Regions from separate parts of the Sporosarcina sp. Y1009 genome, predicted to be linked through region 2. Evidence: riboswitches for the same ligand, from Rfam matches in the RefSeq annotation. Region 2 holds a riboswitch; the other holds the start of a gene.
What was found. A riboswitch is a leader RNA that binds a small molecule or an ion and turns the genes downstream of it on or off. The one in region 2 is predicted to bind lysine.

Region 1: it holds a riboswitch for lysine, as region 2 does, so the genes downstream of both, AC25Y1_RS17400 (aspartate kinase) here and AC25Y1_RS16370 (Na+/H+ antiporter NhaC family protein) in region 2, are expected to answer to the same signal.

What each region holds. Positions count from the first base shown of each region.
Region 1 covers NZ_JBYHFO010000020.1:38,877-53,982, reverse strand. The annotation lists gene uvrC (excinuclease ABC subunit UvrC) at 1-1,674, shown strand, start outside; lysine riboswitch at 1,755-1,930, shown strand; gene AC25Y1_RS17400 (aspartate kinase) at 2,019-3,239, shown strand; gene AC25Y1_RS17395 (YslB family protein) at 3,285-3,698, opposite strand; gene AC25Y1_RS17390 (succinate dehydrogenase cytochrome b558 subunit) at 3,909-4,517, shown strand; gene sdhA (succinate dehydrogenase flavoprotein subunit) at 4,577-6,319, shown strand; gene sdhB (succinate dehydrogenase iron-sulfur subunit) at 6,338-7,144, shown strand; gene AC25Y1_RS17375 (acyl-CoA thioesterase) at 7,255-7,698, shown strand; gene AC25Y1_RS17370 (helix-turn-helix domain-containing protein) at 7,771-7,995, shown strand; gene AC25Y1_RS17365 (MarR family winged helix-turn-helix transcriptional regulator) at 8,117-8,524, shown strand; gene racE (glutamate racemase) at 8,534-9,331, shown strand; gene rph (ribonuclease PH) at 9,425-10,186, shown strand; gene AC25Y1_RS17350 (XTP/dITP diphosphatase) at 10,183-10,791, shown strand; gene AC25Y1_RS17345 (metallophosphoesterase) at 10,794-11,288, shown strand; tRNA gene AC25Y1_RS17340 (tRNA-Arg) at 11,363-11,436, shown strand; gene AC25Y1_RS17335 (ArsR/SmtB family transcription factor) at 11,672-11,938, shown strand; gene AC25Y1_RS17330 (NtaA/DmoA family FMN-dependent monooxygenase) at 12,125-13,258, shown strand; gene AC25Y1_RS17325 (LLM class flavin-dependent oxidoreductase) at 13,415-14,416, shown strand; gene AC25Y1_RS17320 (DHA2 family efflux MFS transporter permease subunit) at 15,082-15,106, shown strand, end outside.
Region 2 covers NZ_JBYHFO010000017.1:33,335-48,440, forward strand. The annotation lists gene AC25Y1_RS16345 (ABC transporter ATP-binding protein) at 42-746, opposite strand; gene AC25Y1_RS16350 (ABC transporter ATP-binding protein) at 739-1,527, opposite strand; gene AC25Y1_RS16355 (branched-chain amino acid ABC transporter permease) at 1,517-2,467, opposite strand; gene AC25Y1_RS16360 (branched-chain amino acid ABC transporter permease) at 2,480-3,355, opposite strand; gene AC25Y1_RS16365 (ABC transporter substrate-binding protein) at 3,457-4,623, opposite strand; gene AC25Y1_RS16370 (Na+/H+ antiporter NhaC family protein) at 4,920-6,500, opposite strand; lysine riboswitch at 6,635-6,815, opposite strand; gene yunB (sporulation protein YunB) at 6,873-7,643, opposite strand; gene AC25Y1_RS16380 (bifunctional metallophosphatase/5'-nucleotidase) at 7,658-9,049, opposite strand; gene AC25Y1_RS16385 (sulfite exporter TauE/SafE family protein) at 9,068-9,892, opposite strand; gene AC25Y1_RS16390 (DUF72 domain-containing protein) at 9,892-10,755, opposite strand; gene sufB (Fe-S cluster assembly protein SufB) at 10,930-12,327, opposite strand; gene sufU (Fe-S cluster assembly sulfur transfer protein SufU) at 12,350-12,787, opposite strand; gene AC25Y1_RS16405 (cysteine desulfurase) at 12,777-14,006, opposite strand; gene sufD (Fe-S cluster assembly protein SufD) at 14,006-15,106, opposite strand, start outside.

The DNA of each region.
Region 1 (15,106 bases), on a different contig from region 2:
AAACAACGTGTCCGTAGTTACTTTACAGGTAGTCACGACGGAAAAACACAGCGACTGGTGGCTGAAATTGTTGATTTTGAGACAATTATTACGACATCAGATATAGAAGCGCTCATCCTGGAACTAAATTTAATCAAGCAATATGACCCTAAATACAACATTATGTTAAAAGATGATAAATCTTATCCATACTTAAAAATAACGTCTGAAAAACATCCGAAATTAATTATCACAAGGACTGTTAAAAAAGATAAAGGAAAGTACTTTGGACCCTATCCAAATGCTTTCGCAGCCACTGAAACGAAAAAACTTCTGGATCGAATTTATCCATATCGAAAATGTGAAGTTTTACCTAACCGTGCATGTTTGTACTACCATCTAGGACAATGTCTTGCACCTTGTATTAACGAAGTTGAAGATGACGCTTATAAAGATATGATTTTGAATATAACCCGTTTTTTAAACGGTGGATATAAAGAAGTGAAAAAAGAATTAACTGGAAAAATGACTGCAGCTGCAGAAGCACTTGAATTTGAACGTGCGAAAGAATTTCGAGATCAAATTACAAACATTGAAATGGTTATGGAAAAACAAACGATGACCATGAATGATTTTACGGATCGAGATATTTTTGGCTATGCGGTAGACAATGGATGGATGTGTGTCCAAGTGTTTTTTGTGCGGCAAGGGAAGTTAATAGAACGCGATGTTTCTATTTTTCCGCTTTATCAAGATCCAGATCAGGAAATGCTGACATTTATTGGTCAATTTTATGCCAAGTCGAATCATATAAAACCAAAAGAAGTTTTACTCCCTTCAACAGTTGATGCTCAAATCGTTCATCAATTACTGGGAGTAAATGTATATATCCCGCAAAGAGGAAAAAAGAAAAGTCTGGTAGACCTTGCCAGCAAAAACGCGAAGATTTCCTTGTCGGAAAAGTTTCAATTGATAGAACGTCAGGAATCTCGAACAATTGGCGCATGTGAAGCACTTGGAGAAGCGATGAATATCGCGGTGCCATTTCGTATAGAAGCTTTTGACAATTCGCATACGTACGGAGCAGATCCAGTTTCTGCAATGGTGTCGTTTGTTGACGGAAAACCTAATCGAAAAGATTATCGTAAATATAAAACGAAAACGGCAGCTATGCATGATGATTATGGTGCCATGCGTGAAGTTGTTCGTCGTCGTTATATTCGTGTATTGAAAGAAGGATTACCATTACCAGATTTAATCGTCATTGATGGTGGAAAAGGACATATGGAAGTTGCGCGTAGTGTGATTGAAGATGAACTGGGGTTGTCAATTCCAATTGCAGGTCTTGCAAAGGATGATAAACACCAAACATCTCAACTGCTCTATGGGAATCCAATCGAGAAAATTCCGTTGAAAAGTAACAGCGAAGCCTTTTATCTGTTGCAACGTATTCAAGATGAAGTGCATCGTTTTGCGATTACTTTTCACAGACAACGAAGAGGTGCAAATTCAATTACTTCTGCACTCGATGACATTCCTGGTGTGGGTCCAAAGAGAAAAACGCAATTGCTCACACATTTTGGTTCAGTAAAAAAAATTCGAGAAGCATCATCTTCAGAGCTTCAAAAAGCGGGAATCCCGCAGAAGTTGGCTGAATCGATTGAAACCCATTTTCAAGAAAAATTTGCAAAGTGAAAAATAGTGTGATAAAGTGAATGCACTGAATTTTTTTCACTAGTTGAAGTTTATTCAACCAAAAAAGAATAACCCCTCTTAGTGAGGATAGAGGTGCGAATGCAAAGAGTATATTCCATGAAGGTGACAGCCTAATGACTGGAATTGAAAGGTGTATTTGCCGAAGTGTGTAATTGTCTGTTAGCAATTACCTACTGGATTTTCGTTGAAGAAACGGAGATTTGTCAGGAATATTACCTGGAGAGCTATCCCGAAGGAGACGCTTTTTTAGCGAATCTCAAATCGGATCAGCTCTCATATACATATGAGGGCTGTTTTGCGTACAGGAGAAAGACGGTGGAGTTTTGGAACGAATTGTTATGAAATTTGGTGGAACATCGGTCGCAAACGAAGAAAGAATCGAAAGAGCAGCTGCATTGATTGTCGAAGAAGTTCGCCGAGGCAAACAGGTCGCTGTGGTCGTTTCTGCGATGGGCAAAACGACGGATACATTAGTAGCATTGGCAAACAGTTTAAACCCGACGGCATCACGTAGAGAGCTTGATATGCTGCTATCAACTGGGGAGCAAGTGACTGCTTCTCTACTAGCAATGGCGATTACAGCAAAAGGTATTCCAGCGAATTCATTTACAGGTTGGCAAGCAGGTCTAGAAACCGATTCAGTTCACGGCAATGCGCGAATTGAAAAAGTTAACCCTGAAAAAGTGTTAAATCTACTTGAGGGTGGTGGGGTCGCTGTCATAACAGGGTTTCAAGGAATTGATAAACAAAATGAGTTAACGACACTTGGACGTGGAGGTTCTGATACAAGCGCAGTTGCCATCGCAATTTCACTCGAAGCAACTTGTTGTGACATTTATACAGATGTTGAAGGCGTCTTTACCACAGATCCACGAATGATTGAGAGTGCCAGCAAGCTTGTTGAAATATCCTATGATGAAATGCTTGAACTTGCGAATTTAGGGGCAGGGGTTCTTCATCCCAGAGCGATTGAATTTGCTAAAAATCATAACTTAGTGCTTCGTGTACGACCCGCACATATGGAAGGTTCAGGGACTGTTATTAGGGAGGAAATTGAAATGGAAAATAATCTGATTGTACGTGGTGTCGCTTTTGAGAAAGAGATTGTTCGTATTACGGTGATGTACGATGTTCCATACAATGGCTCACTAGCAAATGTTTTTACAAAACTTGCTGAACATCATATTAACGTTGACATAATCGTTCAAACAATTATGGAAGGCGAACAACCATCTGTTTCCTTTTCGATCAAAAATGAAGACTTTGCAGAAGCGATAAATGTTTTAGAATTGCATAAAAGTGAACTCGGTTATCGTAGAGCAGATTACGAAGTTGGATTAGCAAAAGTATCGATTGTCGGCAGCGGAATGGTCTCGAATCCAGGGGTTGCAGCCAAAATGTTCGATAATCTTCGAAATGCTTCTGTCCCTATAAAAATGGTCAGTACATCGGAAATCAAAGTTTCCGTCGTTATTCCAGGATCTGATATGGAAAAGGCGGTAACGGTATTACATGAAGGATTCGATCTTTCCAAAGTATACTAATTAAAAAGGGGGAAGCATCTTGAATGAGAAGCTTCCCCCATTTTATTACATTTTCATTTTTAAGTCCCATTTCACGTGAAATTTAACAAATTCACCTTTATGGTTTTGTTCGGCAAAACATTCAGTGAGTAATCCATTTACTTTCTGGTATTGCTCGGCTATAAAGCCAGACTCCAAATGAAAAGTGCGTTCTTGAATTTTCAATGAATAGGAATCATTTGTGAGTTTATAAAACGCCTCATTTTTAGAAAGCTTTTCAAGCGTTAACGTTCCCCATCCAGCTTCAATGAAAAATGTTGGGATCTCGTCGGTGGTGAAAATAGGAAATTTCCGTGCGACTTCTTTTCCAGCCCAATAGAGTATTTCGCTTTCGTTTTTACCAAGGATACTCGGCAAAACATGGTCTCGTATAATCTCGTAACCGAATCGAGTAGGCGTACCACTATTATTTGTTGTCATTTTCTGCATACAATCCTTCCAAAAAAATGCTAGTTCGATAGTAAAGTGAAATGTTAGAATTAAGGACATCTTGACCTCGTCAAAACAGAGGAGTACAATAGATATGTCATATTATTGTAACATGAAGAGGGTTTCGGTCAACGGTTCTTCATGAACTTTTGGTGTCGAACACGTACTTGAGGTCCTCAGTAATAAGGGAGGGTAAAAGATTTGGTAAGAGAATCGGATTTTTACATTCGTCGTCTACATTCGTTGCTTGGAATTATTCCAGTTGGACTTTTTTTAGTACAACACTTGGTTATTAACCATTTTGCAACACGCGGTCCTGATGCATTTAACGCAGCATCAGATTTTATGGGGAATTTGCCATTTGTGCTCTTTCTTGAATGGTTCATTATCTACATCCCATTGATGCTTCATGCGTTTTACGGTGTCTACATATCATTTACATTTAAAAGCAACGTCAAGAAGTATGGTACATTCCGTAACTGGATGTTCTTCTGGCAGCGTGTTACTGGTGTATTCTTAGTGGTGTTCATCGCATGGCACATCTGGGAAACTAGAATTCAAAAAGCACTTGGCGCTGATGTAGACTTCAATATGATGGCTGACATTTTAGACAATCCATTTATGCTTGCATTTTATATTGCAGGTGTGATTGCAGCGACATTCCATCTATCAAACGGACTATGGGGTTTTCTAGTTACTTGGGGAATTACACAATCACCGCGCGCACAAAAAATCGTGGCTTATATTACAATTGGAGTGTTCATAATCCTTTCTGTAATTGGTGTACAAGCTTTACTCGCATTTACTTAAAATTGATTTAACTAAAAGGATTTTATGAGATTATTTATACTTTGAGGAGTGAAACATTAATGGCAAAAGGCAGAATGATTATTGTCGGCGGCGGCCTTGCTGGCTTGATGGCAACCATCAAAGCAGCTGAAGAAGGCGTTGCGGTTGACCTGTTTTCACTTGTTCCGGTTAAACGTTCCCACTCCGTATGTGCTCAGGGCGGCATTAACGGTGCAGTTAACACGAAAGGGGAAGGTGATTCACCTGCAATCCATTTCGATGATACTGTATACGGGGGAGACTTTCTCGCGAACCAACCACCTGTACAAGCAATGACAGACGCGGCTCCAGAAATTATTCACTTAATGGACCGTATGGGTGTAATGTTCAACCGTACGCCAGAAGGGCTTTTGGATTTCAGACGTTTTGGAGGAACATTACATCACCGTACAGCATTCGCTGGTGCAACAACGGGACAACAACTTTTATACGCATTAGATGAACAAGTTCGACGTTTTGAAGTTGAAGGACTTGTTCAAAAATACGAAAACTGGGAATTCCTTGGTATAATTCTTGATGACGAAGGCATTTGCCGAGGCATTAAAGCACAGAATATGCACACGATGGAAATCGAAGCATTCAAAGGTGATTCAGTTATTATGGCTACTGGTGGACCGGGTATTATCTTCGGAAAATCAACAAACTCAGTCATTAATACAGGGTCAGCAGCATCGATTGTTTATCAACAAGGTGCACATTACGCAAACGGAGAATTTATCCAAATTCATCCGACAGCAATTCCTGGAGATGACAAACTTCGTCTCATGAGTGAATCTGCACGTGGTGAAGGTGGACGAGTTTGGACATATAAAGATGGGAAACCATGGTATTTCTTGGAAGAAAAGTATCCAGCATACGGAAACTTAGTACCGCGTGATGTTGCAACACGTGAAATTTTCGACGTCTGTGTCAATCAAAAGCTCGGTATTAATGGTGAAAACATGGTTTACCTAGATCTTTCACATAAGGATCCAAAAGAGCTTGACATTAAGCTTGGTGGAATCATAGAAATCTACGAGAAATTTACTGGTGACGATCCACGTAAAGTTCCGATGAAAATATTCCCGGCAGTTCACTATTCAATGGGTGGTCTTTGGGTTGACTATGATCAACAGACGAATATTCCTGGATTATTCGCAGCAGGAGAATGTGATTATTCACAACATGGTGCAAACCGTCTTGGTGCTAACTCACTTCTATCCGCAATTTATGGTGGAATGGTTGCAGGACCAAATGCCGTGAAATACATGAAAGGCCTTGAAAAAACTGCTGAAGAAATTCCTTCATCGGTATTCGACTTGGCGATTAAAGATGAGCAACAGAAGTGGGACGATACCCTTAAAATGAACGGTACGGAAAACGCTTACCTTCTTCATAAAGAACTTGGTGAGTGGATGACAAACAACGTAACAGTCGTTCGTTATAATGACCGTCTGGAAGAAACTGATGCAAAAATTGTTGAGCTTCTTGAAAGATATGAAAATATCAATATGACTGATACTCAACTATGGTCAAACCAAGGCGCAACTTTTACGCGTCAACTTAAGAATATGTTATACTTAGCACGAGTTATCACTATCGGAGCACTTCAACGTAATGAAAGTCGCGGTGCGCACTATAAACCGGACTTCCCTGAACGTGACGACGAGAACTTTATGAAAACAACGATGGCGAAATTTGATGGAGAGTCAGCACCAATTATTCACTATGAAGACATTGACGTATCCATAATCCCGCCGCGTAAACGTGATTATACTTCCTAGAAAGGAGAATGACATATAATGAGCGAACAAAATACTGCAGTTCAAGAACGTACTGAGCAGGAGACGCAAAAAACAATTCAATTTGAGATTTTTCGTCAAGATACAGCTGAGTCAAAACCCTATTGGGAAAGCTTTGAAATTGACTACAGACCCAATATGAACGTAATTTCCGGTTTAATGGAAATTCAACGTAACCCAGTGAATGCTGACGGCAAGAAAACCACGCCTGTTAGCTGGGAAATGGTATGTCTAGAAGAAGTTTGTGGTGCATGTTCAATGGTCATTAACGGTCGTCCACGTCAATCGTGTACTGCTTTAGTTGATAAGTTAGAACAGCCCATTAGACTTGAACCGATGAAAACATTCCCTGTCGTTCGCGACCTTGTCGTTGATAGAAACGTGATGTTTGATTCATTGAAAAAGATTAAAGCATGGGTTCCAATCGATGGAACGTATGATCTTGGTGAAGGACCTCGTATGCCTGAACGCAAGCGTCAATGGGCTTATGAACTTTCAAAATGTATGACATGTGGTGTTTGTCTAGAAGCATGTCCTAACGTGAACGATCAAACGAACTTTATGGGAGCTGCACTTATCTCTCAAGTACGTCTATTCAATACGCATCCAACAGGTGCTATGAACAAAGATGAGCGACTAGAAGCATTGATGACTGATGGTGGGATTGCAGAATGTGGAAACTCACAAAACTGTGTGGTTGCATGTCCTAAAGGAATTCCGCTTACTACTTCAATCGCAGCGATGAACCGTGCAACATCTGTTCAAATGTTCAAAAACTTCTTCGGAAGCGATCATATGGTCGACTAAGAGAATTCTATAAACCTACTTCGCTAACGAATGCGAAGTAGGTTTTTTTTGTGTATTATCTGTTATTATGAAAACATGACGATCAATACATAGAAATGAGGAATATTAATATGAAGGCGAATTATATAGAGGATTTTGAAACATGGAAAGAGGAATTTATTTTTTTTGCACCGCTAACCGTCCGTTTTTCAGATATCGATATGTACGGGATCGTGAACAATGCCATAACGATTTCATATATGGAGTATGCGAGAATAGAATTCTTTAAAAGTATTGGGTTTATGGATGAATGGCTAGATCCAAAAGGTGAGAAAATACCGGTAGTAGCAGATGTCCAGTGCGATTACTTAAAACCAATTACATATAATGAAAAACTAGAAATTTACGTTAAATCAAATGCAGTTAATAATTCTTCTGTAGATATTCACTACATGGCAAAAAATGAAAACGGTGAAATAGTCTTTGTGGGAAGAGGTGTTTTAGTCCAGATTAATCGTAAAACTGGAAAAGGAACTGCTTGGAGTGAAAAAGAAAAGTCGCTTTTTGTCGGTTAACTGGGTTAGAGCCGTCACGACATTGTCCTTACTGACATATTTTAAGGTGAAAGTGGATAGGAGGGGCGCGTCTTGACAGATGAACCAAAACACCGCTCGTTGCTAACGGGTAGAGAGCGAGAAATCTTCAATTTGCTCATCAATGACTTCACGACAAAAGATATCGCAGGACGGCTCGGTATTAGCGAAAAGACTGTTCGAAATCACATCTCCAACACGATTCAAAAGCTTGGGGTTTCGGGTAGAGCGCAAGCGATTATCGAGTTATTACGGCTTGGTGAATTGCATTTGCGTTAAAATGAGTTGCCATACCGGGAGAAAAAGGGGACAATAGAAGTAGTAATTGTTATCAGGGAGTTGGTTAGCTTTGGCGGAACGGAAGACATCAAAGAAGCATGATGTAATAGAAGTAGCCCATATGGAAAAAGAACTTCGATATATTGCAGCAATCATTAAACATAGCGGAAGAAAAATATTAAAAAACTATACAATTACTCCACCGCAATTCATTGCGCTACAATGGCTGTTTGAACACGGCGATATGACAATTGGTGACTTGTCGAATAAGATGTATCTCGCCTTCAGTACGACGACTGATCTTGTCGATCGTATGGAGAAAAATAATCTTGTAAAACGAGTACGTGACGATAAAGACCGTCGTGTCGTTAGAATCCATCTTCTTGAAGAAGGAAAACGTGTGATTGAAGAGGTCATTGATAAGCGGCGTGATTATTTAAATTCGGTGTTAGCCAATTTTGAAGAAGATGAAGTTAAACAATTCTCTAACCTGCTAACAAAATTGCACAAAGAGATGAAGTGGGATTGAGGGATTAAAGTGGAAGGACCAATCGGAATTATCGATTCGGGTGTCGGCGGACTGACCGTCGTCAAAGAATTACGAATTAAATTGCCTTATGAGTCAATCATCTATATAGGAGATGATAAGCGTTGTCCTTATGGGCCGCGTCCTGCTGAAGAAGTTCGGCAGTTTACAATTGAAATGGCATCAGCACTTTCAAGAATGGGCATTAAAATGCTTGTGATAGCTTGTAATACAGCAACAGCCGTTGCGTTAAATGACGTACGCGAATTATTCGATTTTCCGGTCATCGGCGTTATTGTGCCTGGTGCACGTGCAGCGTTGGCCACTTCAGATACGAAGAAAATTGCAGTTCTAGGAACGGCTGGAACGATTAAGAGCGGTGCATATCGTAATGAAATTACACATCAATCCCCAACAGCGACGGTTATTTCGCTTGCATGTCCGGAATTTGTTCCACTGGTAGAAAGTGGTCAATACAAGACTGATTATGCAAGCATTGTCGTTGAACAAACGTTGAGTGATTTAGCTGGAAATGATTTTGATACAGCCATTTTAGGTTGTACGCATTATCCACTTCTTGAAGAACATATTAAAAAGAGTCTTCCAGCGAATGTGAATGTAATTTCATCTGCGGTTGAAACCGTGCATGATATAGAGAGTGTATTAAACGATAATTCTCTTGTAAATGAAACGAAACAATATATTGAACCAATTTTTTATACGACGGGTTTACAATCTACTTTTCAAGCAATTGTTAGTGATTGGTTACGAATTGAAAATCCTGATGTACGACAGTTAACATTAACATAAAACCCGGGATGTCTATTTTGGACGTCCGGGTTTTTGTATTGATGAAATTAGGTTATGATAGAGGTAAGATTAATTATTTATGGAGGCTATTTAATGACAAGATATGATGGAAGAGCAACAGGAGAGCTTAGACCGGTAACGATTGAAAAAGACTATTTAATTCATCCAGAAGGTTCGGTGCTTATCACCGTTGGAAACACAAAAGTAATTTGTACAGCTTCGATTGAAAACCGTGTACCGCACTTCCTACGAGGTAGTGGAAAAGGATGGGTTACGGCAGAGTATTCCATGTTACCGCGTGCTACAGGGCAGCGTACGCAGCGTGAAGCGACACGTGGTAAGTTAGGCGGTCGGACTATGGAAATCCAACGACTGATTGGACGAGCTATGCGCACTGTTGTCGACCTAGATGTAATTGGTGAACGAACAATTTGGGTGGACTGTGATGTGATCCAAGCTGACGGTGGGACAAGAACTGCATCGATTACAGGTGCTTTCGTCGCCATGACAATCGCACTTGCAAAGCTACATGAAGAAAAAGGCTTAGCGAAATTTCCAATTACGCAGTATCTTGCAGCGACAAGTGTTGGTAAAACGACTGAGGACAAGCTTATTCTTGACTTGGATTACATCGAAGATTCATCCGCAGCTGTGGATATGAACGTCGTCATGACAGGTGCTGGAGCATTTGTTGAATTACAAGGGACAGGCGAGGAAGCAACATTTACAAAAGACGAAATGAACGGTCTTGTGTCACTTGCGGAAAGAGGAATTGCAGAACTTATTGGTTACCAGAAAGAAGCACTTGGACCAATTGCTGAGTTAGTTGGTAAAGGCGAAGGTGATGTTTTATGAAAGAAGTAATTATCGCGACGAATAATACGGGTAAGGGGAAAGATTTTGAAGCCTTGTTTACACCGCTTGGAATAAAGGTATTAACATTAAATGATATTGAAGAAGAAATTGATGTTGAAGAAACAGGAACAACATTTGAAGAAAACGCAATTTTAAAAGCAGAAACAGTAGCGAAAATACTTGGTAAAACGGTTATTGCTGATGATAGTGGACTTGAAATCGACGCGCTCGGTGGGGCGCCAGGCGTTTATTCTGCACGATTCTCAGGACCTGACAGTACAGATAGTAAAAACATTGATAAAGCGCTTAGAGAGCTTGCTAACATTGATAATGACCAACGCACTGCGCGGTTCCGATGTGTTCTTGCAATCGCAGGACCAAATATTGAAACGGAAACATTTTCAGGAAGTTGTGAAGGCTCTATTTTAACGAAACGACAAGGAAATAATGGATTCGGCTATGATCCGATTTTTTATGTCCCGAGTAAAAAAAGGTCTATGGCTGAATTATCACCAGAAGAAAAAGGGCAAATTTCTCATAGAGGAAATGCGCTTGAAAAACTTCAAGTAAAATTACCGCAATTAATAAAGAAAGTAGGTTCTTAACTATGAAAATCATTGTGATGAGTGATTCTCACGGGGACAGGGAAACGGTAAAAGCCGTTTCTTCATTATCAGCTGATGCACATTTCCACTGCGGAGATAGCGAATTACCGTTTGAAGACGAACTATTGGTATCGATGAATCGAGTTAGGGGAAATTGCGATTTTGATTCTAATTTTCCGAAAGAAGTTTTTAAATCAGTGGGCGGCAAAACAATTCTTGCTGTGCACGGCCATGAACATAATATTAAAAGTTCATTAATGGAATTGTATTACCGCGCAAAGGAAAAAGATGCCGACATCGTAATATTTGGGCATTCCCATTTATACGGCGCTGAAATGAAAGATGGAATATTATTTGTAAATCCTGGCAGCACAATAGCGCCAAGAGGCGGTAAAGAGGCTACATACGCAGTTATCGAGTGGAATGAAAACCTAAACGTTACCTTCAAAAATATGGATCACGAAGTGGTAAACACTGTGGAAGTAAAAATGTTTTAAAATAGTGTTGACATTCTATTTTGTCCTGCCTATAATAGAACTTGTCGCAACAATACCAGTTGTTGTAAACACTTGTCTCAGTAGCTCAGCTGGATAGAGCAACAGCCTTCTAAGCTGTGGGTCGGGGGTTCGAATCCCTCCTGGGACGTAATATTAAAAAGTGAAGAGTACCTGTGCGACATTGAGTTCTGAATTCGATGTTGCATAGGTGCTTTTTTTAAGCTCAATTTCTACAACCGTGCCAAATTATTGAACGAGAACTTAAGGCTTGTGGATGAATATCATTTAAGTTTATTTTGTTGACAAAGATTTGAAGAATCTATAACCTTATTTCTATAAGCATCGAAACAAGAGTGGAAAGGGTGGTTGATGTGAACGATGAAATGGTAGTGAAAATTTATAAAGCACTGGGTGAACCTACTCGTTTACAAATCGTGAAGATATTGGATTCCAAATCGCATATGGCTTGTATGGATATGATCGATGAATTGGAAATTAACTCCAACTCGACCTTAACACATCATTTGAAAATATTGATTGATGCTGGCTTGGTCTCTGTAAGAAAAGAAGGCACTTATCGTTACTATAGTGTTAGTCGTGATTTAATAGAGAAATATGCACCAATCTTAGTTCAAGAAAAAGTTCTTTAGTTTATAATTTACAACTATCTACTTTATTTACATATTTGTAGAAATAAGTTGCCTTAGTATTTTCTACTCTATATTTTGATGTTCATAGAAATATGATTGATTCTTATAAATTACTTGCCGAAGAATTCTTAGATGAGAATACGATTCCATAATAAATCATTACAACTATGAAAGAGGGTTCACTCAATGAATAATAGAAAAAAATTAAAATTAGGTGCTGTGCTTGAAGGTGTTGGCTGGAACTATATGGGATGGAGACATCCAGAAATGCCTGCCGATGCGAGTGAAAATATTGACCACTATGTAAAACAGGCAAAGATCGCAGAAACTGCAAAATTTGATACGCTATTTTTAATCGATGTGAGCCATATTGGACCAGGGAATATTCCGCATTACTTGAGTTTTTTTGAAGGTGTCAGTCTTATGTCGGCTCTTAGTATGGTTACTAAAAACATTGGTCTTTCAGCGACAATTGCTAGTTCGTATGGAGATCCATATACAGCAGCAAGACAAATTTTATCACTAGATAAAATTAGTAAAGGAAGGGCTTCTGTAAATTTAATAACTTCAAATCCCGGGGGACTGGTTAACTTTAGCCGTGGGCACTTGTCAAAAAGTGATTTATATCCCATGCAAAAGGAATTCATGGAAATTGTCTTAGGATTATGGGATACGTATGAAGATGATGCTTTTATACGCGATAAAGCAAGTGGGGTATTTTTGGATCCAAATAAGATGCACGCTTTAAATTATCGAGGAAATTACTTCTCGGTAGATGGTCCATTAAGTATTAGTCGTTCAGCCCAAGGAAGACCAGTACTTTACACAGCAGGTACTTCTACCAATATGATGGAAAATGCTGCAAAGTATACGGACGCAGCCCTTATTCATAATAATACCCTTACTGAAAGCGTGAGAATGGCAACAGAGTTGAAAAGACGAGTAGCCGCAGAAGGGCGATCACCGGAAGATTTTATTGTTGCAGTGGTTGAAAATCCAATCGTAGGTAGAACTGAAAAAGAAGCAGAAGAAAAGTTCAGGGAATTGGAAAGTTTAATGCCTGGTTATAGGATACCAAAACCTAGACTTTTAGGTTCAGCTGAAAAAGTAGCCGATGAAGTTCAGGAATGGTATGAAGCAGGTGCAATGGATCAGCTCTTAATAAAACAAGAGTATCCAACAGGACTACAAGATTTCGCTGATTTAGTCGTTCCGATTTTACAGGACAGAGGCATTTTCCGTACAGAATATGCATCAAATACGTTACGAGGAAATTTAGAAATATCTATCCCAGAACATCGTGATCGTTTTCGAAAGTGAAAATAAAGCTAATCCATGAAGCTATGAAAATTAGTAGATAAAAAGGATAATTATAAAATTAGCATGCTAATAAATTTAGAAGAACAAGGTTACCTATTACAATAATATGTAGTAGGAAGCGAATAGACAATACAAAAAAATATAGAGGTGCATGAAATGACGAAAAATATACCATTAAACGTGCTTGAACTAGTCAGTATATCAGAAGGTCAAACGATAAAGGAAGCATTGGAGCAAGCTTTAGAATCGGCTCAACTGTTAGATAAGCTTGGTTTTAAGAGACTTTGGTTTGCAGAGCACCATAACACGAAAACTTTGGCATCCATGGCAACTTCCAACCTTATTGGACTGGCTGCACAGGTGACGGAAAAAATACGTGTGGGCTCAGGCGGTATTATGCTGCCCAACCATGCTCCGCTCCAGGTAGCCGAGAGTTTTGGCACAATTGCCCAATTGTTTCCTGATAGAATTGATCTAGGACTTGGACGGGCTCCAGGCACCGATGCTCAGACTGCTCAGTTACTTAGTCGTTCCGGTAGTGACCCACAATCTTTTGCTAATTCTATTTATGATCTCATTGGATGGTTCAGCGATGAGGGCTTGGCGCATAGTGTACCTGTAACTTCTAATGTAGGGACAGGCACGAATGTACCAATATGGGTCTTAGGTTCAAGTGTGAATGGCGCCTCGATTGCTGGTCAACTGGGTTTGCCTTTTTCTATTGCCACGCATTTTACCCCGGACAATTATAGAGAGAAGATTGACCTGTATCGTTCGGCATTTAAATCGACAGCACCAACGGCACAAATTGCCGAACCTTATGTCATGGCTGGCATTAACGTGGTTGTTGCTCCAACGGATGAGGAAGCGCAGAGAATTTGGACCACGACACAGCAATTTTTATTGGATATGCAAACTGGAAAACAGCGCTTATTGCAGCCACCTGTGGATCCTGAAGCATTAGGAACAGAACAGGAAAGGGCACTTATGGAATCGATGTTCAGTCTCAAAGCGGTCGGTTCTCCGGAAACAGTACGTAAGAAATTGGAAGAATTTGCGGAACGTAGTGGGGCCGATGAACTGATTGTTGTGACATACGCCTACGATCCGGAAGATAGGAAGCGATCGATGGAGATGCTCGCTGATCTCTGGTTCTAAATCGGTTACGGTTATTACAGATTCGAGTTAACTGTTAATCATTTAATAGTGGGTATTCCTATAAGTTGGCCCCATAGTTGCTGTTACAATATACGTCGTAGGATATATCTATTTTTGGGTTCAGTACAGAATGGTTGATAATGTGTTAGATAGGTTGAGCTTCAACTCACAAATTTACATTTATTTGAAATGCTTTTCCGTAAACTGGTGCTTTAACAAAAGAAGGAGTTGTCATTTCCGCAATTCATATCGCTTGTTGTGCTAAATGACAGGATTCTTGAAGAATGAATATAAAATAGTATAAGAAGGATCGTTAGGTAACATCAAATAGCATCGAGTTATAATTAATAATTGTTACTAGTGATACACGTAATTCTTTTAATTCTTTTTATAATTAACATTATGTTACTATTTAATTAGCCTACTAAATATTCATTGAAAGTGAGTTTTGCTAGTGATCAATAATGAAATACGTGACACATTGATAAAATATCCTCTCAAGGCAATGTTTAGAATTGTTAGGGGAACTAGATCTTCATGTCGGGCAAGATAATTTATTATGCAAACTATGGAAATAGGGCGAGATAAAACAGATGCAATTAACGGAACTATTGAATTGTGAGCTTTCCTAAATAAGTGTTATGTTGAAAAGGGGATTTGTTTAATTGAACGAACAAGAAAAAGATCAGT
Region 2 (15,106 bases):
ACAGGCAACTCCACAAAATGAGGAGCTGACCATACTTTGTCTTAATGTCCGCCTAGGTACGCATCTTTAATTTCATCGCTAGCATGTAATTCTTCCGGCGTGCCTGATAAAATGACCTTGCCTGTTTCAATCACATAGGCTCTATCCGCTACTGAAAGGGCCATATTTGCATTTTGTTCGACAAGTAGAATCGTCGTCTCGTGATTAATTTCCTTAATCACTTTGAATATCGTTTGTACCATTAATGGTGCTAACCCCATTGAAGGTTCATCTAATAAAAGGAGTTTTGGTTTCGCCATAATGGCTCTACCCATCGCTAGCATTTGTTGTTCCCCACCTGACAGTGTCCCAGCAGATTGTTTACGCCGTTCATAGAGTCGAGGAAAAGTCTCATATACTTTTTCGTAACTCTGTTTAATCTCCTCTTTATCTTTTCTGAGAAAAGCCCCTAATTCAATGTTCTCCTCTACACTCATTTCTGCAAAAACGCGTCTTCCTTCTGGAACTTGGGTTATGCCTGCTTTTACAATATCTTGAGCAGCTTTACCCGCGATCGATTTGTTCATATATTCAATCGTTCCTAGTTTTGGTTTTAATAAGCCAGATAACGTTTTTAAAAGTGTACTTTTGCCTGCGCCATTTGCACCGATTAGTGTAACAATCTCACCTTCATTGACCTCTAGTGAAACACCCTTTAGCGCATGAATACTACCGTAATAAACATTTAAATTCTCAATTTTAAGCATGCTCATCGTGAACTTCCTCCCCTAGATAAGCTTTAATTACGTCGGGATTCCTTCGAATTTCTTCGGGCAATCCCTCAGCAAGAAGAACACCATGATCCAACACATAAATCCGCTCACAGATCCCCATGACTAGATTCATATCATGTTCGATCAATAAAATCGTTAAGTTAAATTTTTCTCGAACGAAAGCGATTAACTCCATGAGTTCCTTTGTTTCTTGAGGATTCATCCCTGCAGCTGGTTCATCGAGTAGTAATAATTCGGGTCCCGTAGCTAACGCTCTCGCTATTTCAAGCCTGCGTTGTTTCCCGTACGCCAAGTTTTTTGCGTCTTCATCTTTATATTGTTCTAAGCCAAATATCTCTAAAAGTTCCATTGCTTTCTTTTCCATCTCATGTTCACCCGAAAAGTACGATGGAAGACGAAGAACAGAACTTAGTACCGAATGCTTTGCTAATGTATGGTAAGCAACTTTTACATTATCTAGAACAGACAACTCGTTGAACAATCGAATATTCTGGAACGTTCTGCTAATCCCTCTACGGGTAACTTGGTAGGGTGCCATTCCATTAATTCGTTGCCCTTTTAATAAAATTTCACCCTCCGTCGGTTTATAAACACCTGTCAATAAGTTGAAACTAGTTGTTTTACCCGCGCCATTAGGGCCAATTAAACCCACAAGCTCCCCTTGGTTTATTTCTAAATTAAATTTTGAAACAGCTTTCAGCCCGCCAAACTGAATGCCTACGTTATCCACTTTAAGCAAAGGGCTACTCGGCATGGCTTTTGCCTCCTTTTGAACCTTTCCATAATTTGAAGTAATCCGTTATTTCCATAGTGCCCATTAACCCCTTAGGACGATAGAGCATAACTGTAATCAGGACGAGACTATAAATGATCATTCGCGTTTCTGGATAAGATTGTAAGAATGTAGAAACGATTGTCAATAAAATCGTAGCAACAATCGCACCCGATAAACTACCAAGTCCCCCTAATACAACATAAATTAAAATATCAATTGACTTTAAAAATCCGAAGTTCACAGGCTGAATAATATAAAAGTTATGTGCATATAATGCCCCTGCGATTCCTGCAAAGAATGCGCCAATAGCAAATGCCAATACCTTATAATAGGTCGTATTGATCCCCATAGCATCTGCTGCGATTTCATTTTCTCGAACCGAAATACATGCACGACCATGCCTAGAATTTGTAAAATTGATAATGACAACCAACGTAATCAAAAGGCAAACAAAAGTGTAGGTCCATGTCGTTAAATGAGTCACCTGCATTCCTGCCGCTCCACCTACATAATCAATATTTAAAAACACAATCCGTATGATTTCTGCAAATCCAAGTGTCGCAATCGCCAAATAATCTCCTCTTAATCGTAAGGTTGGAATACCAATGATCAACCCCGCGATTGTCGCAATAATTCCCGCTGCTAAAATCGCAACTGGAAATGGCAATTGCAATTTCATCGTTACGATTGCCGATATATAAGCACCAACCGCTAAAAATCCGGCATGTCCTAACGAAAACTGCCCTGTTATACCAATTATTAAATGCAAACTAACGGCAAGCATAATATTTATGGACATAAATATGATTGTATTCAAATAGAAATTATTCAACAAACCCGTAGAAATTAGGATTTGAACAATTACATATGCAGCTAAAGCTGAACCTAGAAACACCCAAAATTGTTTCGACTTTTTCATAACTAGTCTCACCTACACTTTCTCTCGTGTATTCTTACCAAATATTCCTGATGGTTTGAAAATGAGAATTAAGATTAAAATAACAAATGCAGCTGCATCTCTCCATAAGGATCCGCCCACCCCACTAACAATCGTTTCTACAACACCGAGGACAAGCCCTCCGACCATAGCGCCTGGAATAATACCAATTCCACCAAGAACCGCTGCAACGAATGCCTTCAAGCCAGGAATAATTCCCATTAAAGGATCAATCTTTGTGTAGTAAATCCCAAAAATCACACCCGCCGCACCAGCTAGAGCTGAACCAATCGCAAACGTTGCAGAAATTGTGTTGTCTACATTAATCCCCATAAGCTTTGCTGCTTCAGCATCATAAGAAACGGCACGCATTGCTTTTCCAATTTTTGTTTTATGCACGATAAATTGAAGGATAATCATCAGGACAATAGTAACTGAAAGAATTAGTATCGCCTGGCTACTAATTTGTGCGCCAAAAATGGTATATGATTTATTTGCTAAGACTGCGGGATAGGCTTCTGGTTGTGCACCGCGCATATAAATAACGCCATTTTGAATTAGGAGCGACACCCCAATCGCCGTTATTAATGCCGCAATTCTCGTCGCATTACGTAATCTTTTGTAAGCTATTCTTTCAATGACAACGCCAATAATCGCACAAGAAGTCATGGATATCAGAAGAGCAGGTAAAAAACCGAGCCCCCAACCGGCAATTGAAAAATAACCAATAAAGGCACCAAGCATAAAAATCTCTCCATGGGCAAAGTTAATGAGTTTAATAATTCCATAAACCATCGTATAACCTAAAGCAATCAATGCATAAATGCTTCCAACTGAAATCCCGTTAATTAATTGCTGTAACCACTCCATAAATTATCAACTCCTTTTTAAGCATTCACAGTAAACCCATTGTAAAAATAAATGGGAGAAGGATACTATCCCTCCTCCCATTTTATATCCGATCCAATAAATTAAGGATTGACCTTCGTATTAAAAACTGTCTCTCCGTCTACATATTCTAATATTGTAGCCGACTTAACAGGATGATGATTTTCATCTACTGTGTACAATCCAGTAACAAGTTCGAGATCCTTAGTTTCTGCTAATGCTTTTTGAATATCTTCCGAATCTGAACTACCAGCACGCTTAATTGCATCAGCTAAGAGATAGACTGTATCATAGCCAAGTGCATTAAAGGAATCTGGTAGTTTACTATACTTCTCTTCGAATTTATCATTAAAGTTTTGGATTTTTCCGTCCGGATCTTCAGCAGAATAGTGATTCGTTGTAAATGTATTATTCAATGCTTCCGCACCAGCTAACTCGAGTAATACCGGAGAATCCCAACCATCTGCGCCCATTAGTGGTACTGTAATTCCCATTTCACGAGCTTGTTTAACGATCAAGCCAACTTCTTCATAGTACCCAGGAATGAAAATAAATTCCGGATTTGCTGCTTTGATACGAGTAAGTGTGGAGCGGAAATCGGAATCTTTCGCAATGTAAGATTCGCTAGCTACAATTTTTCCACCTGCTGCTTCAAAGTCTGTTTTAAAGGAAGCTGCAAGGCCTTTTGAGTAGTCACTTGCATTATCGGAATAGATAGCTACATTTTTAACTTTTAAATCGTTTGCAGCAAAGTTTGCTGCAACTGTTCCTTGGAAAGGGTCAATAAAAGATGTACGGAAAACAAATTCATTGACTGTGCCATCATCTTGTACAGTTACACTTGGGCTAGTCCCAGATGGACTGATGATCGGCGTCTTATTTTTATTTGCAATTTCAGCTTGCGCAACAGTTGCACCACTTGTCGCCGCTCCAATAATGGCAACCACTTTATCTTGGTCTATTAACTTAATTGCTGCACTTGTTGCCTCAGCATTATCAGACTTGTTATCTACTTTTATAATTTCGATTTTCTTCCCATCAATTCCACCTGCCGCATTAATCTCTTCAACAGCTAGATCGATTCCGTCAGCTTCTGAGGTTCCATAAGAAGCCACATTACCAGACAACTCCAAGTTAACACCAATTTTAATCGTGTCTCCATCACTCGAACTGTCTTCTCCACATGCTGCTAAAACCCCGACTGCAAGTGTTAATGAAGCGAATACCCCTACAAGTTTTTTCAATTTCATTGATAGTCCCCCTTTTCATCTCAAATTAGTCGATATTCCTAGAATGAAAACTTCCCCAAATACCTACTAACATAATAGAAGATTCCGCCAATTCAACTTATAGTTTGCTATGTATCTATAAAACTATGAGAGGAAAGTGTCGGCATGTACAGTCTTCAGATATATCAGATATCTGAATATCAAGCATATACTGTTATCTAACTATTGTCAAAACAATTTTTAAAAACTATATATACATAATAAAAAAGCGATAAAAATCATCGCTTTTCCATTCTATCAATATGCCATTAACTCTGTTACACTAACGTTCTTTTTGTTTTTATCGTCCAAGTCGAAAACAATATTGCAAGAATAATAATTACACCTATTAGACCCAACCAAACGGAACCTGTTAGGCCTAAAATAATATAACCAGCTGCTGCTATCGCAGCTGAAATTAGTGCATAAGGTAATTGTGTGGTTACGTGATCAATGATGTTACTCCCCGCTCCAGTGGAAGACAGAATTGTCGTATCTGAAATCGGTGAACAATGATCTCCAAAAACTGCGCCGGCAAGAACTGCAGCAAGTGCAGGTAATAATAATTCCGGAGATGCATCCAACATAATTTGCCCCGCGATAGGAAGTAGTATACCAAAAGACCCCCACGACGTTCCTGTCGAGAATGCCATCAAGCCAGCAAGAACAAACATTATTACAGGCAGGAATGCGATCGGAAGATTTGCTTTACTAACAACATCAGATAAGTATAGACCCGTATCCAATCCTTCTATTATATAGGTAAGGCCCCATGCCAAAACCAATATTAAAATCGCTGGCATCATAGCATTTAATCCACTTACGACTGCACGCCACATTAAGGAAAGCGTTGCAGTCTCATTTCGCTTCATTTGCAGTACATATAAAATACCTGCTACTACAGTTCCGGATAGTCCACCAATCAGTAACGATAATGGAACATCTGTATTTTCAAAGATTGTCCAAATACTCGCTTCCAGTCCTTGTGCAATACTCGCTTCATAGCCCGTCCAAATCATCGCCGCGAATATGACTACAACTAACGTTAAAATAGGCCCTATAAGATCGAAAACTTTCCCATGTGAATGGACAGGAAAGTCTTCTTTTAATTGTCCCGGTATTTCCTTATTCGGATTAAAAAGTTGACCTGTTTCACTAGCAAGTTTTTCATGTTTTTTCATTTCAAAGAAATCAATATTTGTCCATGCAAAGAAAAATACCATCGCAAGTGTTGACACAACATAAAAATTCATGGGTGCCATTAATATAAAAGCAGAAAGTGGTGAATAACTAACCGCCGCAGCCCCTCCAAAAATAATCCCAAGCAACCCAATGATATAAGCACCCCAACTTGAAATTGGCGATACGACACAAACAGGTGCTGAAGTTGAATCGATAAAATACGCTAATTTAGCACGAGAAATTTTGTGTTTGTCCGTAATGGGCCGTGAAATTTGGCCGACTGCAAGTGCATTAAAGTAATCGTCAACAAAAATGGCAATTCCTAGACAGACTGTCAGTAACTTTGCGCCCCTCTTTGTTTTAATACGATGCACAGCCCAGTCGGCAAATGCTATACTCCCGCCTGATAAACTTACAAAGGCAGTAATGACGCCAAGTAGTAATATAAATAGCATAATATTTATATTTCCCGTATTTATTGTACTCGAATCCCAATCCCAAAACGATACCGTTATCGCTCTCCACAATGCGCCTAGAGATTCACTTGGTGAAAATGCAGCCACTAAAATTGCGCCTACAATAATTCCCGATCCAAGTGATAGTAAAACCCTCCGCGTAATAAGCACCATGACAATGGCTATTATCGGTGGGATAATTGATACCCATGTTCCATCCATTCTTAAATCCTCCATTTTGGTAAGGTAGGGATATTCAGGAAATTAAAAACCGGTCCTTGTGCATACGAGATGCATGAGGAACCGGCTTTTCTACTTTATCGTTTTGTTGGATAACTAAGTTGATTATCAAACGCACGATTTGTAGCTCATCATACGCGCATTCGCAGTATGACAGTGCCATCCCTTTTCGGAATGACCCCAGCTTAATCGGCTTGACAACCACATTAAACTTCGGCAAAGCTTCCTTTTACACACGGTCTACGAATGTCTATCTCGCGTGTGTTACTCTTAAGCAATGCAGCCTCTACCCTATCGATATTTTTTTCTACAGCTAATCTTAACATGATTCGCTCTCTTTTTCAACCGTACCCTTTACTCACCTTTTGGAAGCTCAATCGGAACTTCGAATTGGGCTGCACCACCAGCGTCGCCTGAACTGAAAATATGTGGAACTGCGCCTTGTACTAAACCAATTGCAACTGGAATTTTTTGTTCAACAACAGCTGTTTTCGTTGCCAGGGGCACGATGATCTCAACGTTTACGCGTATTATAATATTCACTTCAATATAGGCATTATTGATGCCAAACGGTTCTATGGATGCTACTACATTTGCTTGCACGTCCCCAATCACGTGAAAGCGAATTGGAATTCTAGGGCCTAGATTTCCTAGTAATGGAACCCCTGTCGCCTGCCCAATTGGCAAGAAAAAGACAACGCCACCTTGATCTTCCATCTTCACTGGATCATATTCTATGTCGTCAGACGGCAACATATCAAGGTTTCCTGCTTCTACTTGCGCCAAGTGCATCTCAACTAGATTTCTCGTATCGGCTAATACTCTATTAATAATCTCCGTATTGAATTTAGTTGTCACCATATTTGATGTATCCGTAGGGACATGTTCAATGATGTCATTGACGTCTAGGATATTTGCAACCCTTGTACTGATCGCCTGATTAATGACGTGTGCCGCAATTTTTGTCGTTTGCCTTTCTGCATATCGAACATAAGTTGGCGTGAGTCTCGCATTAACCACAAAGAAGAAGAAAACAATGGCAGCTAAGATCGCTGGAATTAATAGCGGAACCAGTTTGCGCTTTCGGCGCTTAGATCTTCGTCCTACCTGTCCTTGGAATTTCAAAACGACTCCTCCTGCTATAGATTATGCTCAGGAGGAGCCGTTGATTCTTCGAAATATTTCCGGCCATAGTCACTTGCAATATCTCTTATTAATTCGGGCATATAATACTCTTTTTTCGCATGTTGTAAAGACGGAAAAAAGAAGCCGAATGTGAACATATCAAGCGTTGCCAATGTATACATCTCACCCGGAACAACTTCACGATTTCCTGCAAAAAGTTTTCCGTGCCTATTTTTATATAGTCGTTCATAGAGCATCGCGCCCATAAGCGCACCACGGAATCCTAATCCCTTCACTGTTATCTTCGGCCAGTCTTCATTCAACGATAACTCATGGATTTCGATCAATTCCGTTCCTTCAAGTGATATCAAGCAGACATTTATCGGGTGTGGCAGTAAAGAATGCATATCTTCTTTCGTAACCCAACCGCTGTCAAGACTTCCAAGAAATATTCCCGCGTTAAACATGGCACAATCTGCTTTTGTATAATCAATTAAAGCACGACCGAAAAAAGCAGAGAGCGCACTCGGCGCAAATAGATTTTGCTTTAACAGACTCGGATTGTAAAAGAGTTTTTCTTGCATTGCCTGTTTTCCAAGATCCAGTACGGTATTTAGACTTTGTACATCTTCATCGCTAACGGGTAGTGATTCTGAAGGATATAGGGTTGCACGCATATCATCGATTCGTTTGTTCACTTCATCGAACTCGATTGTCACATGCCCTGTATAGTCCCCGTACTTCCCTGTTGCAGCCAATAGCGTATTCCCGACAAACTCTCCATCTGTAAAGAGATGATGCGTATGCGCGCCCAATATGACATGAATGAGCGGACATGCTTCTGCTAGCTTTTGATCTTCGGAGAGCCCCATATGCGAGAGACAAATAAGTATATCTGTCTTCGAAGCAATTTTCTCAGCGATTTCGATTAACTTTTCTCGCGGGGGTACTATGTCCCATCCCAGAGTTGCATAAAACTGGGTATATAACGCCGTTGCACCGATAACGCCTATTTTCGTGCCTGTTTTCGTTTTATAAATCTGATGATCAATTGCCCAATGCGGAAACTCCCCATTCGTATCCATCAAATTTCCGAGAATAACATCAAATTCAGCATCGACATATAGCGAGGATAGGGCTTCTTTCGACATCGTTATGCCTTCATTATTCCCAATTGTCACCGCGTCATATCCCGCTTCATTGAGCAGTTGGATATTCCCTTTTCCTTTAGTTCCTTCTGTAAAGGGATGCGACCGATCTACATGATCACCAATATCGAAGAGTAAGAATGCATCTCCTGCGGCTTCATGCGCTTGTCTTCTCTCAATAAGCAGCCGGTTAATTTGAGGCCAATTTTCGAAATGACTATGAATATCGTTTGTATGATAAATATGTATGGTTTCCATTATGCGCCCTCCAATTTATCAACCCCAAATTCCGTCAATAATTGAACGGATACCAAGTAAGAGAAGTATAATTCGTAAAGCAAAAACGAGTGTTTCCGATTTCATTTTCTGGTTTAACTTTGCTCCTAGCTTCGCACCAATATACGCTGCTGGAATAACCGGTATCGTGTATAACCACGGAACGTTGCCCAGGGAAATATGCGTAATCGAATTGACGATCGCCGATAAGAAAACCATGAACATCGACGTCCCCACAGCAACATGAGGTGGAAATAAAAACAGTAAAATCATAGCAGGAACAATAATCGAGCCGCCGCCAATTCCGAATACCCCTGATGCGAACCCAACACCGAACGTTAATAGTAAGGCAAACCAAACGGGATAGCCATATGTATAAGACTTACCAAAGTTGTCAGTAAATGTACGTGTTTTTCCGCGTTTAACAAACCAACTAACCGGCTTCAAATAATTACGCAAAAGTAGGAGAAGCGATATTAATATAAGTAAAATGCCAAAGTATAAATTAAACGATGGGAGATCTAGCCTTTTATTGACAAAGGCACCGATAAGCGTCCCCGGAATACTTCCCGCAAAGAAGATGAGACCACTACGAATGTCTACTGTTTTTGTCTTCAGGTTAGAAAGTGTTGAACCTAACCCTGTAAAAATCATCATGACGACTGATAAACCAACGACAGTTTGAGGCGTGATTCCGTCAATCCAACCAAGGTTTATCCCGACAAAGAGGGTTGCTGGGACAAGTATAATCCCACCGCCGAGACCAACAAGTGCTCCTATAATTCCTGATGCTAAAGCAATTATCGCTAATAGTATAAATTCCATTACCATTCTCCTTCAAACAAGCCGAGCTGTTTCGGCGTCAAATTATCATATGTAAGATTCATTTTTCTTTGAAACTGTTTTGCATTTTGTGCTGCATGTTTTCCTGAGTTATTATTAAATATCACAAAAACTTCAGCTGTATCTTCCTTCAGCTTATTCACAGCTGTTTTGATCTCATCGAGTTCTTCTTCAATGTAATTATAGAGATAACGTACTTTACGCCACGCTTTATCGTCCCCTGTCGTATTCCGCCACCCGTAAACATTCCGACCGTGTAGCCTACATAAGACCTTGTCTCGCCTCGTGGACACCGGTACAAGCGGGATACTACCCTGTCCTGCTTGAGGTTCATCGCAAACGGAATGAATAACGTTTAATTCTCTAAGAAACTCTAGTGTCTGTTGCATGAATGAAGGCGAATACCAAGATTGATGCCTAAATTCTATCGCGATATCAAAGCCGGTTAATTTCTTGTGGATGAACCGAATCTCCTCAACATTTTCTCTTGTGCAATCGAACCACGGGGGAAATTGAACAAGAATCATCGCAAGCTTCCCTGCTTCTCGTAACGGTTCCATAGACATCCTAAATAACGCGTACATCTCATCCACAGATTCAAAAGGTAATTCACCTCGATGATGTCCCGTCATCCCTTGATAAGCTTTAACGATAAAACGAAAAGTATCCGGTGTTTCATCAATCCATTTGCGAATGTTTCGTTCTGGTTGAATCGCATAAAATGTGGAATCCAGTTCAACAATTGGAAAATGCGAACTGTAATCCAGTAATTTATCTTTTGTCGTTGAGTTGGGATGATAGATATCGGGATGATCGCCCCAACCCGTTAAGCCAATTTGAATCATCTTTCTCCCCCTTTCATGATTACTGAATACTCTCATCCTATCATATTCTGCATTAGATGGAATGCTAGAACTTCGATTGAAATGAAAAAACCGACCACTGGGGCCGATTTCAAAAGATACTAAGTAAAAAATAACCCTTGTCACAAGTATTGATGTGACAAGGGATTAAGTAAATTATCCGATTGAACCTTCCATCTCGAACTTAATCAAGCGGTTCATTTCTACTGCGTATTCCATCGGTAGTTCTTTTGTGAATGGCTCGATGAAGCCTAGTACGATCATTTCAATTGCTTCTAGTTCAGGAACACCACGGCTCATTAAGTAGAAGAGCTGCTCTTCTGAAACTTTAGAAACACTTGCTTCGTGTTGAAGTGAAATGTTGTCGTTTAGAATTTCGTTGTATGGAATTGTATCTGATGTTGAAATGTCATCCATAAGCAATGCGTCACATTCAATGTTCGCACGTGCGCCGTCTGCGTTACGACCAAAGTGTACAATTCCACGGTAAGTTCCTCTTCCACCGTGTTGTGAGATTGATTTCGAAACGATTGTAGAAGACGTATTTGGCGCTAAGTGCATCATTTTCGCACCTGCATCTTGATGTTGTCCTTTTCCAGCAATCGCGATTGATAATGTCATACCACGTGCGCCTTCTCCGCGAAGAAGAATTGCTGGGTATTTCATCGTCAATTTCGAACCGATGTTTCCGTCAATCCACTCCATTGTACCGTGCGCATCTACAACTGCACGCTTCGTAACAAGATTATAAACGTTATTTGCCCAGTTTTGGATTGTTGTGTAACGGCAATAAGCATTTTCTTTAACGATGATTTCAACAACCGCACTGTGAAGTGAGTTTGTTGTGAAAACTGGTGCTGTACATCCTTCAACGTAATGAACGCTTGCGCCTTCATCAACGATGATCATTGTACGTTCGAACTGCCCCATGTTTTCCGAGTTGATACGGAAATATGCTTGTAGTGGTGAGTCTACTTTAATACCTGGTGGTACGTAAATGAATGATCCGCCTGACCAAACTGCAGAGTTCAGCGCAGCAAATTTATTGTCAGTGTTTGGAATTACAGTACCCCAATATTTTCTGAACAGTTCTTCATCTTCTTTAAGTGCAGAATCAGTATCTTTAAAGATGATTCCCATATCCGTTAGGTCTTGTTTCATGTTGTGGTAAACAACTTCTGATTCATATTGAGCTGAAACACCAGCCAAATACTTTTGCTCTGCCTCAGGTATTCCCAATTTATCAAAAGTACGTTTGATTTCTTCTGGTACTTCATCCCAAGAACGTTCAGTACCTTCAGAAGCTTTAACGTAATAGGTGATTTCGTCAAAGTTTAATGAATTTAGATCTCCACCCCATTGTGGTGTAGGCATGCTGTAAAACAATTCTAATGATTTCAAGCGGTAATCCAACATCCATTGTGGCTCATCTTTCATCGAAGAAATTTCTTCAACGATTTCACGAGTTAGTCCACGTTCAGAACGGAAAACAGATACATCTTTGTCTTGGAAACCATATTTGTAATCGCCCATTTCAGGGATTTTCTTAGCCATTCATTATTCCTCCGTTCAATTTTTATTCAGAGTCTTTCTGGACTCCTTGTTCCATCGCTTTCCAGGCTAGTGTTGCACACTTAATCCGGGCTGGAAATTTCGCGACGCCCGAGAGCGCTTCAATATCTCCTAAATCGACAGAATCATCATATTCATTTCCTAGCATAATATTCGAAATTGTGTTTGCGAGAGACAGGGCATCTTCTACCGATTTCCCTATAATCATCTGGGTCATCATTGATGCTGACGCCATGGAGATTGAACAACCCTCGCCTTCAAATTTTGCGTTTTGAACCGTGCCATTTTCAACTTGCATCGTTAAATGGATCACGTCGCCACACGTCGGGTTGTTCATATCGACGGTGACACTACTTTCTTCAAGTACACCTTTATTTCTCGGTGTTTTATAATGATCCATAATCACCGAGCGGTATAACTGGTCGAGATTTTTAGTTGACATCGTTAAAATACTCCTTTGCGATGCGGAGTCCGTCCACGAGGCGATCAACGTCTTCTTCCGTATTGTAAATGTAGAAGCTGGCGCGTGCTGTGGCCGATACATCTAGCCATTTCATAAGTGGTTGACAGCAATGGTGTCCTGCTCTCACGGCAATCCCGTGCATATCAAGCACAGTCGCAAGATCATGAGGATGGACATCGTTCAGATTAAATGTGATAAGGCTTGCGCGTTTTTCAGAATCAAGTGGTCCGTAAATCGTAATTCCTTCAACTTCTGACATGCGTTTCATCGCATATTCAGCAAGATGTTGTTCATGCTTTTCGATATTGTCCATACCGATTTCTTCGAGATAATCAATCGCCGCACCAAGACCAACAGCACCTGCGATAATCGGTGTTCCGCCTTCGAACTTCCATGGAAGTTCTTTCCATGTCGACTCGTATAGGCCTACAAAGTCAATCATCTCTCCGCCAAACTCGACGGGTTCCATCTTATTTAGTAAGTCTTTTTTGCCGTACAATACGCCGATTCCTGTAGGTCCAGCCATTTTATGCCCAGAAAACGCATAAAAATCGCAATTGAGTTCTTGTACATCCACCTTCATATGCGGAGCTGCTTGTGCGCCGTCGACAACCATGACAGCACCATTGGCATGCGCAATTTCAGTGATTTGCTTGATTGGATTGACCGTTCCAAGAACATTGGACACATGCATAATCGACACGATTTTTGTTCGCTCTGTAACAACTTCACGCACTTTTTCAAGTGAAATCGTTCCGTCAGTCTCAAGGTCTACAAATTTAAGTACCGCACCTTTTTCTTTTGCAAGTTGTTGCCATGGAATGATATTCGAGTGGTGTTCCATATGCGTGATAACAATTTCATCGCCTTCACCAACATTTGCACGACCGTAACTTTGTGCAATGACGTTTAACGATGTTGTTGTCCCGCGCGTAAAAATGATTTCTTCTCTCGACTTCGCATGGATGAAGTCGCGTACTTTATCGCGCGCGCCTTCATATGCTTCTGTCGCTTGGTTTCCAAGTGTATGCACACCACGGTGAACGTTTGAATTATCATTTTGGTAATAGTTACTAATTGCATCTATGACTTGCTGCGGCTTCTGGGAAGTTGCAGCACTATCAAGATAAACGAGCGGATGCTCGTTTACCTCATGCTCGAGTATCGGAAAATGTTTGCGGATGTCTTTGTTAAGCATTAGCGCACTTTCCTTTCAATAACCTCCGTCAACAGTTTCTTAACACCTTCGACTTTTAACTTATCGACAACTGGTGCAAGGAACCCGTGAATGATCAGGCGTTCTGCTTCTGTCTTTGTAATACCACGGCTCATTAAATAGAACATTTCAATTGGATCGACACGACCAACTGTTGCTGCGTGGCCAGCTGTTACTTCGTCTTCATCTATAAGTAGAATTGGGTTTGCATCCGCACGTGCACGTGGGCTTAACATAAGCATACGTGATTCTTGTTCAGCATTAGACCCGGTTGCACCTTTAACGATTTTACCAATTCCATTAAAGATTGCTGTTGACTCATCTTTAACGACAGCATGTTTGAGTATCATACCGTTTGTATTTTTACCCCAACTAATAATTTCAGTTGTGAAGTTTTGACGTTGTTTTCCAGTGCCTACTACAACTGTTTTCATGTCAGCGCCAGAACCATCTCCCACTAAGTGTGTGATGTTTTCTGCAATTGTGTTTCCATCGTTCATCAGTCCGAGCACCCAATTCAGTTGACTGTCACGGCCCGTAACACCACGACGGTTAACATAGGTCGTAAATCCTTCTGAAAGAACATCTACAGCACCGTAAGTTAAGTTTGAATTGTCTCCTGTAAACACTTCAGACACAATATTCGCTTGTCCCTTAGCATTATCAACAGTCGACATATAGTTTTCGATATATGTGAATGAGCTATTCGCTTCAGCAACTACAATTACGTGGTTGAAAAGTGAAGCTTGCTCGTCATCATGCAAAAAGAGTGTTTGAATCGGTTTTTCAATGACAACGTTTTTAGGTACATAAACAAAAACGCCACCATTCATAAACGCTGCGTTGTATGCAGTTAGTTTATGTTCATCGACTTTTACACCATTTGTCATATAATATTTTTTCACTAGTTCACTGTGTTCACGTGACGCTGTGAATATATCCGTTAAAATAACACCTTGCGCTTTTAAATCATCTGATAATGAAAGAAATGCTGGCGTATTATTATGTTGAATATATAGGCTACCGAGGCTGTCTGTATCAAATAACTCACGTGCTTTAGCCGGTAGTTCATCAAGTGATGC